4 regions of the Streptomyces sp. NPDC048606 genome follow, and region 1 is predicted to be linked to each of the others. Evidence: riboswitches for the same ligand, from Rfam matches in the RefSeq annotation. Region 1 holds a riboswitch; each other region holds the start of a gene.

Region 1 (2,191 bases):
CCGCGAGGCGGACCCCCGCGAGGGCTTCCGCTGCTGCTGAGCGGCCGTCCGCACACGCCGTACGGACGGTACGCGCACGGCCCCGAAGGGCCGCCACAGGGCCCCGCCGCCCCCACCCGGGGCGGCGGGGCCCCGCCGCGCGAACGCCACGCCGCACGACCCCCCGCACCGTCTCCGGGGCCGCCTCAGAGGCCGTGTCCCGGGCCGCTCCCCGCCGTCCAGGCCCCCGCGACCGGCCGCCCCTGACGCACACTCGACGGCATGGACATCGTGATCAGAACGGCCGAGCCCGCCGACTACGCGGAGCTCGGCGACATCACCGCAAGGGCCTACCTCGACGACGGCCTCCTGGACGGCAACACCGACGACTCCTACGAGCGGGCGCTGCGCGACGTCGCCGGCCGGGCCGCCGACGCCGAGGTGCTCGTGGCCACCCTGGACGGCGTCCTGCTCGGCGGGGTGACCTTCGCCCCGCCCGGCAGCCGCATGGCCGACATCGCCGGGCCCGACGAGGCCGAGTTCCGGATGCTGACCGTGGCCCGCGCCGGACGCGGCCGGGGCGCCGGCGAGGCCCTCGTGCGGGCCTGTATCGGGCGCGCCCGCGCCCTCGACGGCGTCACCCGACTGGTGCTCTCCACCCAGGCCCAGAGCCCCGCCGCGCACCGGATCTACGAGCGGCTGGGCTTCGTACGGACCCCCGAACGGGACTGGGCCCCGGTCCCCACCGTGCCCCTGCTCACCTACGCCCTGGAGCTGTACGCCCCCGAGCAGTAGCCGCGCCGACACAACATGTGGGGGCTACAGCATCGGGGCGCCCCCACATGTATGCTCATGGCTGCTGTCGCCGCAGGGGAATCCGGTGCGAATCCGGAACTGTCCCGCAACGGTATGACGTATGCCATTTCGGTGTACTCGCGAGTCCGAGGACCTGCCGACAGCGCGCCCGGCTCGACCGATCCGGGTGCCGACCACGTCCGGGCCTCGCGGTTGGGCCGGTGGACGCCATGCGGTGTGTCGCGATCCGTCGCGCCCGCGTGCGCCCGCTCGCGCCCCGCCCCGCCGATGACCGGGCCGAGCGAGGGAGAGCTCCCCCCGTGACCATCGCGCCTGCCGCACCGCGCGCCGAGTCCGACCAGCCCGCAGCCGCAACCGAGGGCGGGGGCCCCGGTGCCGCGCTGCTGCGCACCCTCACCGAGCTGACGGCCGACCTTCCCGACACCGACCCGGGCCGGGTCGCCGCCGCCGCCCTGCGCGGGCGCAGCTCCGTCGCGGACGAGGCCGAGCTGCGGGGGCTCGCCACGGAGGCCGCGGCCGGCCTCATCTCGGAGGACCCGGCGTACTCCCGCCTCGCCGCCCGCCTGCTGACGCTGGCCGTGGCCGACGAGGCCGCGAGCCAGGGCTCCGTCTCCTTCGCCGAATCCGTCGCCGTCGGCCACCGCGAGGGCCTGATCGCCGACCGCACCGCCGAGTTCGTCGCCGCGCACGCGGCCCGGCTGAACTCCCTCGTCGAGCACGCCCTCGCCGAGGGCGCGGACGACCGCTTCGGCTTCTTCGGCCTGCGCACCCTGCACAGCCGCTACCTGCTGCGCCACCCCATCACCCGTCAGGTGATCGAGACCCCGCAGTTCTTCATGCTGCGCGTGGCCTGTGGTCTCGCCGAGAACGACACGGTCCAGGCCGTCGAGGAAGTGGCCTCGCTCTACCGGCTGATGAGCCGCCTCGACTACCTGCCGTCCTCCCCGACGCTGTTCAACTCCGGCACCCGCCACCCGCAGATGTCCTCCTGCTACCTGCTGGACTCCCCGCTGGACGAGCTGGACTCGATCTACGACCGCTACCACCAGGTCGCCCGCCTCTCCAAGCACGCCGGCGGCATCGGTCTGTCGTACTCGCGCATCCGGGCCCGCGGCTCCCTGATCCGCGGCACGAACGGCCACTCGAACGGCATCGTCCCGTTCCTGAAGACCCTCGACGCCTCCGTCGCGGCCGTGAACCAGGGCGGTCGCCGCAAGGGCGCGGCCGCCGTCTACCTGGAGACCTGGCACGCGGACATCGAGGAGTTCCTGGAGCTCCGCGACAACACGGGTGAGGACCAGCGCCGCACCCACAACCTGAACCTCGCCCACTGGGTGCCGGACGAGTTCATGCGCCGCGTGAACGCCGACGCCGACTGGTCGCTGTTCTCCCCCTC
Region 2 (2,191 bases), on a different contig from region 1:
ATGGAACCAGTTCCAGCTATGAATCCACGTCGGGAAACACCCTTGGATACCTTGCTGTGCAGGCTTTTGTCACTCATGTGACCTTCCTCACTCTCGGCGGAGTGAGAACAAGTTCTACTGTCGATTGCCTGGTAAGTCACTACACGCGGCGCGGTAACTTGTGGCTGGTTCCGCCTCCTGGTTCACCCGGTGCCGAACCACCGCGACCGGCTCCCTCGCCGCGCGGGCGATCCGAATTCCCTCGCGTCCACCCCCGAATCGAGTGGATCTTCGGGCCGCGACGTGTCATCGTTGGTCCCACCGAAGGGGTGTAGCTCAGCTGGTCAGAGCAACGGTCTCCAAAACCGTAGGCCGCAGGTTCGAATCCCGCCGCCCCTGCCCTCGTGAACCGCGCGTTCACGCCGAACGCCCGGGTGAGAGGACCCCTCTCACCCGGGCGTTCGCGTTGCTGCGGCGTGGGAACGAGAATCAGCAGAGGCAGAACTCGTTGCCCTCGATGTCCTGCATCGTGATGCACGACTCGTTGACGCCATCAGCGCGCTGCGTCAGCACGTGATTCGCGCCGAGCGCCATCAGCCGTGCGCATTCGGCCTCTAGCGTGGCCAGGCGCTCGTCACCCACGAGCCCTGTGCCGACCCGCACGTCAAGGTGCACCCGGTTCTTGACGACCTTGCCTTCGGGAACCCGCTGGAAGAGCAGGCGCGGACCCACACCCGAGGGGTCGGCGCACGCGAAGTAGATCTCGTCCTCGGGCGGCAGCGAGCGGTGGTGCTCCTCCCACGTGGCGAAGCCCGCCGGGACCGCCGGTACGACGTACCCCAGGACCTCACACCAGAAGGCGGCGAGGCGCGCGGGCTCCGCGCAGTCGAAGGTCACTTGGAAGTGCTTGATCGTTGACATCGGCGCACGATAACAGGGGTCCTGCCCATCTCCCCTGGGCGGGTGGATCCACACGTCGCCGGGAGGACGGCCCCCGCGAGCGGCAGCCGCCGGCGCGGGCCTTCCGGCGTACCGGGGCGCGTGCGCGCATCGGTGTAAGGGGTGCGGGTGGGGGGCGGGGGTGATCGGGAGGTCTGGCAGACTGGTCGCGTTGTCCCAGGCTGCGCAGGTCAGGAAGCCGGTGTGAATCCGGTGCGGTCCCGCCACTGTGACCGAGCCCCCTCCGGGGTTCGGGAGTCAGACACTGCCGCGCCGCCTCCACTTCGACCGGGGACGAGGATCCCCCGGAGAGGCTCCGCCATGTCGCGTTCCCGCGCCGCCCTGCGCGCGTTCCTGCCGCTCGCTCTGCTCATACCGCTCGCCGCGTGCTCCGGCTCGTCCGGGAAGTCCGACCCGACGGCCGGTGAGGCCCCGAAGGCCGCGCCCGGGTTCCCGTACACCGTCACCAACTGCGGGGTGAGCACCACCTACCAGGCCCCGCCCCAGCGTGCGGTGACCATGAACCAGCACGCCACCGAGATCATGCTGGCCCTCGGGCTGCAGGACCGGATGGCCGGTACCGCCTACCTCGACGACTCGGTCCTGCCCGCCTACCGGCCGGCCTACGACAAGATCAAGGTGCTGGCACGGGAGTACCCCTCGAAGGAGGTGCTCCTCGGCGCCAACCCGGACTTCGTGTACGGCGGTTACGCCAGCGCCTTCGACAAGGGGCAGGGCCGCGACCGCGAGGGCCTCGCGAAGTCGGGCGTCAACACCCGCCTCAGCGTGGAGTACTGCACCCAGGGCCCGGTGGGCGTCGGCCAACTGAAGACCGAGATCGGCGAGGTCGCGCGCACCTTCGGCGTACCCGAGCGCGGCGACGCGCTGATCGCGGACGAGCAGCGCCGCATCGACGCCGTCACCGCACGCGTGAAGGACCGCACCCGGCCGTCCGTCTTCGTCTACGACTCGGGCGAGGGCTCCGCCTTCACCTCCGGCGGCAACGGCATCGGCAACGAGATCATCTCCCTGGCGGGCGGCACGAACGTCTTCGCCGACCTGAACGACACCTTCGGCGACGTCCCGTGGGAGAAGGTCATCGAGCGGGCGCCCCAGGTCGTGCTGATCTACGACTACGGCGGTACCACCGTCGAGGAGAAGAAGCGCCGCCTGCTGAACGACCCGGCGCTCGCCTCCGTCCCCGCCGTCCGCGACCGGAAGTTCGTCGTCCTGCCGCTGTCCTCCGCCGTGCTCGGCGTCCGCGTCGCCGACG
Region 3 (2,191 bases), 240 kb from region 1:
ACCGTCAGCCCGAGCCCCAACAGGGCCTTCTCCAACGGGTGGCGGCCCCGCCAGCGACTGCTGTGGGCCGCCACGTCGATCGGCAGCACCGGCTACGACTCCCGGGCGGCCGCACCGGCCCCGGAGGCCGTCCCGGCCTCGGCCCGTGCCTGCTCCGCTCCCTGGCGACGCCCCTTGCGGACCCCGAAGTAGTAGGCGAGGACGCCCGCGCCGAGCGCCGCCTGGAGGGCGAACAGCGCCGACTCGACCTCCCCCGACGGGGGTTCGTAGAGCGGCGAGAACCACGGCTCGTAGTCCGGCTTCAGCTCGGTGATGGCGGCCTCGGCCTGCGCGTCGGCGCCGGCGAACGGCTCCTCCTTGTGGTCGCCCATGCCGAAGGCGAGCGGGATCACGGCCAGCGCCGCGACCAGGAGGAGCAGCAGCGTGTTGATCTTCGCGTTGCGGGTCATCGGGCCGTCGCCTCCAGGTCGGTCTGCCCGGCGGTCCGGCCGGTGAGCTTGGCGACGCCGAGCCGGACCAGGTCCGACTTGCTGGACTGCATCAGCAGCCGCATCACGAGCACGGTCAGCAGCCCCTCGCTGACGGCCAGCGGGATCTGGGTGAGCGCGAAGATGCCGGCGAACTTCTCCAGCGAGCCCACGAAGCCGCTCGCCGGGTCCGGGAAGGCCAGCGCGAGCTGGACGGAGGTCACGCAGTAGGTGACCAGGTCCGCGAAGAAGGCGCCGAAGAAGACGCCGACCATGAGCGGGGCCCCGTACTTGCGCAGGAGCCGGTAGACGGCGTAGCCCGCCCAGGGGCCGGCGACGGCCATGGAGAAGACGTTGGCGCCCAGGGTGGTGAGGCCGCCGTGGGCCAGCAGCAGCGCCTGGAAGAGCAGGGTGATCGTACCGAGCACCGCCATGATCGGCGGTCGGAAGAGGATGGCCCCGAGCCCCGTTCCCGTCGGGTGGGAGCAGCTGCCCGTCACCGAGGGGATCTTCAGGGCGGACAGGACGAACGTGAACGCTCCGGAGGCCCCGAGCAACAGCGTGCTCTCCGGGTTGGCCTTCACCTCGCGGGTGAGGGCGCGCACGCCGTGGACGACGAACGGGGCGGACGCGGCGCCCCAGGCGACCGCGTGCAAGGGGGGCAGGAACCCCTCGGCTATATGCATGGGTAGAGAGACCTCTCCAGCACCTCGTGGATGGACGACGCGCCTCGGCCGGTCTCCTGGCTGACGGGTACTGATGCCCTGGCTCCGCCTTCCCGGGGCCGCGCGGTTCCCCGCGTGGACCCAGTGGCTTCCCGCAGGAGTGGAGCCGGACTTCCCGATCACAGTGGCGAGGGCCGCTCCGGTTTCCCACCGGCTTCCCGAACACCAAGGCCCGACGACCCTAGTCGGCCGCGCGTACCGGAACAACCCGGACCGGACGGTAGCCCCGGCCGCGCTCCCGCGGTGCGCGGGCGGGATCCCGACGCACGGCGACCGGCACCCCCCGGGGGGACGCCGGTCGCCGTGTCGTCCTACGGTGCGCCCGCGGTGTCAGCAGGTGTTCGGGTGCGCGATGTCCACCACGACCCGCTCCGGCGAGTGCAGCACGGTGGTGCCGTAGGCCGGCTTGGTGTCGAAGGCGGCCCCGAGGGTGACGTACCCCTCGAAGTCGCCGGTCAGGGCGAGGCCCTTGAGCTTGCTGAGGTAGATCTTCTGGAGCCGGGGACCCTGGTAGACGTTCTGTCCGGCGTCGTTGTGCGCGGCGGCCGGGTGCAGGCGGATCTCCAGGAAGTACTTCCCCGCCAGCGGGACGGGCTTGCCGGACCCGTCGTACACGAGCTGCGAGACGGGGCTGACGGTGACCTCGGGGACGTAGCCCTGGAGGTCGACCACGATCCGGTCGAACGTGCAGTGACCGCCCCAGCGGGCGTTGACGACGAGCGGGGTCTGGGTGGAGGCGGCGGCCGCGGATGCCGGTGCGGCCAGACCGATGCCGACGGTGAGCAGTGCGCCCGTGGCCAGGGCCACGATCTTGCGACGGCGCGAGCGGGGCAGGTGACGCATGGCGTCCCCCGATTCCTCTTGAGACGGGGATGGCTGTCACCCGGGTAGACGCGGCGGCGCCCCGCGCGGTTGCGGCTCCGGCGGGCCGGGCGGAAGACGGGCCGGGCGCAGGGCGGATCGGGTGGGCGGCGGACCGGGTGGGCGGCGTACGGCCTC
Region 4 (2,191 bases), on a different contig from region 1:
GGAAGCGGTCCGGGTGGATCTGGCGGGCCAGGGACTCCACGGCCGACGGCACCCGCACGCCGAGCACGGTGGACGACAGGGGAAGCACCGCGAACCGCTTGTTCCTGATCGCCGGTACGTCCTTCAGCGCCGGGTTGGCCAGCAGGAACCGCTTCTTCTCCTCGACCGGCTGGTCGCCGTACTCGTAGATGACGATGACTTCGGGCGCGCGTTCGGCGACCTGCTCGAACGACACGTCACCGAAGGCCTTGTCCACATCGGCGAACAGGTTCACCCCGCCGGCCCGCTTGATCATCTCGTTGCCGATGCCCTTGCCGCCCGCGGTGAAGGCGGTCTTGTCCCCGCTGTCGTAGACGAACAGCTTGACCGGCTCCACTCCGGTGAGCTTGGCCTCGACGGCGTCCAGGGTGCCGTGGAGCTTCTTCACCTGCGCCTCGGCCCGGTCCTGCACGCCGAAGATCTTCGCGACGCCGCGGACCTCTTCGTCCATCGCGGCCATCGTGACGGGGCCGGTGGGGCACTCCTCGACGTTCAGACGGGTGTTGACGCCGGCCTTGGCCAGGTTCTCGCGACCGCGTCCTTCCTTCTCGTCGAAGGTCGTGGCGAACCCGCCGTAGACGAAGTCCGGTTCCGCCTCCAGCAGCACCTCGGCGGACGGGTACTCCTTGGACAGGACCTTGATCCTTCCGTAGGCGGCCCGGTAGTCGGGCAGGATCGCGTCGTCCAGATAGCCGGTGCCCACCATCGACTTCTCGAGACCGAGCGCGAGCATGACCTCGGTCGCGTGCTGGTTCAGCGACACCGCCCGTTGCGGAGGCCTCTGGTAGGTGGTCGTCACGCCGCAGTTGGACACCGTGACCGGAAACCCCGCGGCCGCCGATCCCCCGGAGGCCGGTCTGTTCGGCGTGGGGCTCCCACAACCGGCGACCGGCACCGCCAGGCTCAGAGCCAGCAGCAACGACAGCCGACGCTTCGTCCTCATCCAGTGCTTCCTCTCACCGCAGTTGATCGGACGGCCAACGCACGTCATGGAGTCGGGTGGAGCGGATGCCTCGTGGTGGGCATGGAGGGATACCGGCCACCACGCCCTGCAAGCTCTCAGCAACTGCGGGGGTTGTGCAACAGCGCGGAGAGACCGGCAGGGGCGCACGGATGCACGGCAGGTTGTGAGTCGGATCGAGAAGTCGCGGGCCGAAAGAGAGCCGCCGGCACGGCCCTGCCGTAGGTCAGGTGATCGGCGCACCCGCATCGCCCGGTGTCATCGGCTGATCGACATCCGGGGCAAAGGGCCACGCCCAGCTGCGAGACAGAACAGCAGTGAAGCCGGAGGTGGCGGTCGCCGGGCGGACCAGGAGCGAGCACATGGGAAACCTTTGCGGGCGGGCGAGGTCCGGGCGCGCCCGAACCTCCCGACCCGCGCGCCGCGGCGCGAAGGCGGGATGACCCCGGGCTCCACGCCGCAGACCGTGACGGAGGGAAGCGAAATACGACCGGGCGGCGGGCATTCCGACTCACGACACCCTGGCGGGCGGCGCACACGGTTGCAGGTCAGCGCCGGAATCCCACCGGCTTCCCCCGCATCACACGGCATGGCGACAGCACCCGGCCTCGACCGGGTAGCCGCATCGTACGACCCAAACCCGGCCGGACGAAAGCGCGTTCGGGAAGTTTTCCGCTCATGAGGGACCCACCGTGCCGGATCACCATTTCGGCCGATCCCATCCAAACCAGAGACCGTCCTGACGGCGACCGCGCCGGGGGCCGCCCCTGTGACCTGACAGATTACGGAGTCGGTACGCACCGGCGACCAGAAGTCCGTCGGGCGAGAGTGACCATGCGCTCGACCCGGGTCCTTGTGCTTCCCACCGGGCATCCGCAGGAAATGGGAACCCTTCCCTCCTCTCCTGCGGCGAGGGGCGCGGGCCGGCCCGCGGGCCGAATCTCACGCTGCGTCGCCGTGGAGTCCTGTTAGGGTCCATGATCACCGACCTGACCAGTCGGTACCGCTCTGCCGGGAGCAGGCTGACCACCCTCCCGTGACGAGAGCACGACCCACGCCTCGTTCCCCGGAACGAGGCGTCACACCACGACCACGGGGGCTTTCTCCGCACGCCACGCGTGCGTTCCGCATTCCACTTTTCCGGTTCCGCGCGGGCCGGATCTTCCACACACCCGGCATCGCGCGTACCGG

Evidence for each region. A riboswitch is a leader RNA that binds a small molecule or an ion and turns the genes downstream of it on or off. The one in region 1 is predicted to bind cobalamin.
Region 2: another riboswitch for cobalamin. It lies ahead of AB0D01_RS27125 (ABC transporter substrate-binding protein); the one in region 1 lies ahead of AB0D01_RS02975 (ribonucleoside-diphosphate reductase subunit alpha).
Region 3: another riboswitch for cobalamin. It lies ahead of AB0D01_RS04035 (energy-coupling factor ABC transporter permease); the one in region 1 lies ahead of AB0D01_RS02975 (ribonucleoside-diphosphate reductase subunit alpha).
Region 4: another riboswitch for cobalamin. It lies ahead of AB0D01_RS16985 (ABC transporter substrate-binding protein); the one in region 1 lies ahead of AB0D01_RS02975 (ribonucleoside-diphosphate reductase subunit alpha).

What each region holds. Positions count from the first base shown of each region.
Region 1 covers NZ_JBEZIB010000002.1:194,792-196,982, reverse strand. Annotated here, with positions in the region: gene AB0D01_RS02985 (YbdD/YjiX family protein) at 1-40, shown strand, start outside; gene AB0D01_RS02980 (GNAT family N-acetyltransferase) at 262-774, shown strand; cobalamin riboswitch at 816-951, shown strand; gene AB0D01_RS02975 (ribonucleoside-diphosphate reductase subunit alpha) at 1,095-2,191, shown strand, end outside.
Region 2 covers NZ_JBEZIB010000028.1:26,720-28,910, reverse strand. Annotated here, with positions in the region: gene AB0D01_RS27140 (GMC oxidoreductase) at 1-77, opposite strand, end outside; tRNA gene AB0D01_RS27135 (tRNA-Trp) at 305-378, shown strand; gene AB0D01_RS27130 (VOC family protein) at 469-900, opposite strand; cobalamin riboswitch at 1,072-1,206, shown strand; gene AB0D01_RS27125 (ABC transporter substrate-binding protein) at 1,240-2,191, shown strand, end outside.
Region 3 covers NZ_JBEZIB010000002.1:434,630-436,820, forward strand. Annotated here, with positions in the region: gene cbiQ (cobalt ECF transporter T component CbiQ) at 1-89, opposite strand, end outside; gene AB0D01_RS04030 (energy-coupling factor ABC transporter substrate-binding protein) at 93-449, opposite strand; gene AB0D01_RS04035 (energy-coupling factor ABC transporter permease) at 446-1,153, opposite strand; cobalamin riboswitch at 1,182-1,377, opposite strand; gene AB0D01_RS04040 (hypothetical protein) at 1,523-2,035, opposite strand.
Region 4 covers NZ_JBEZIB010000013.1:158,021-160,211, reverse strand. Annotated here, with positions in the region: gene AB0D01_RS16985 (ABC transporter substrate-binding protein) at 1-982, opposite strand, end outside; cobalamin riboswitch at 1,479-1,616, opposite strand.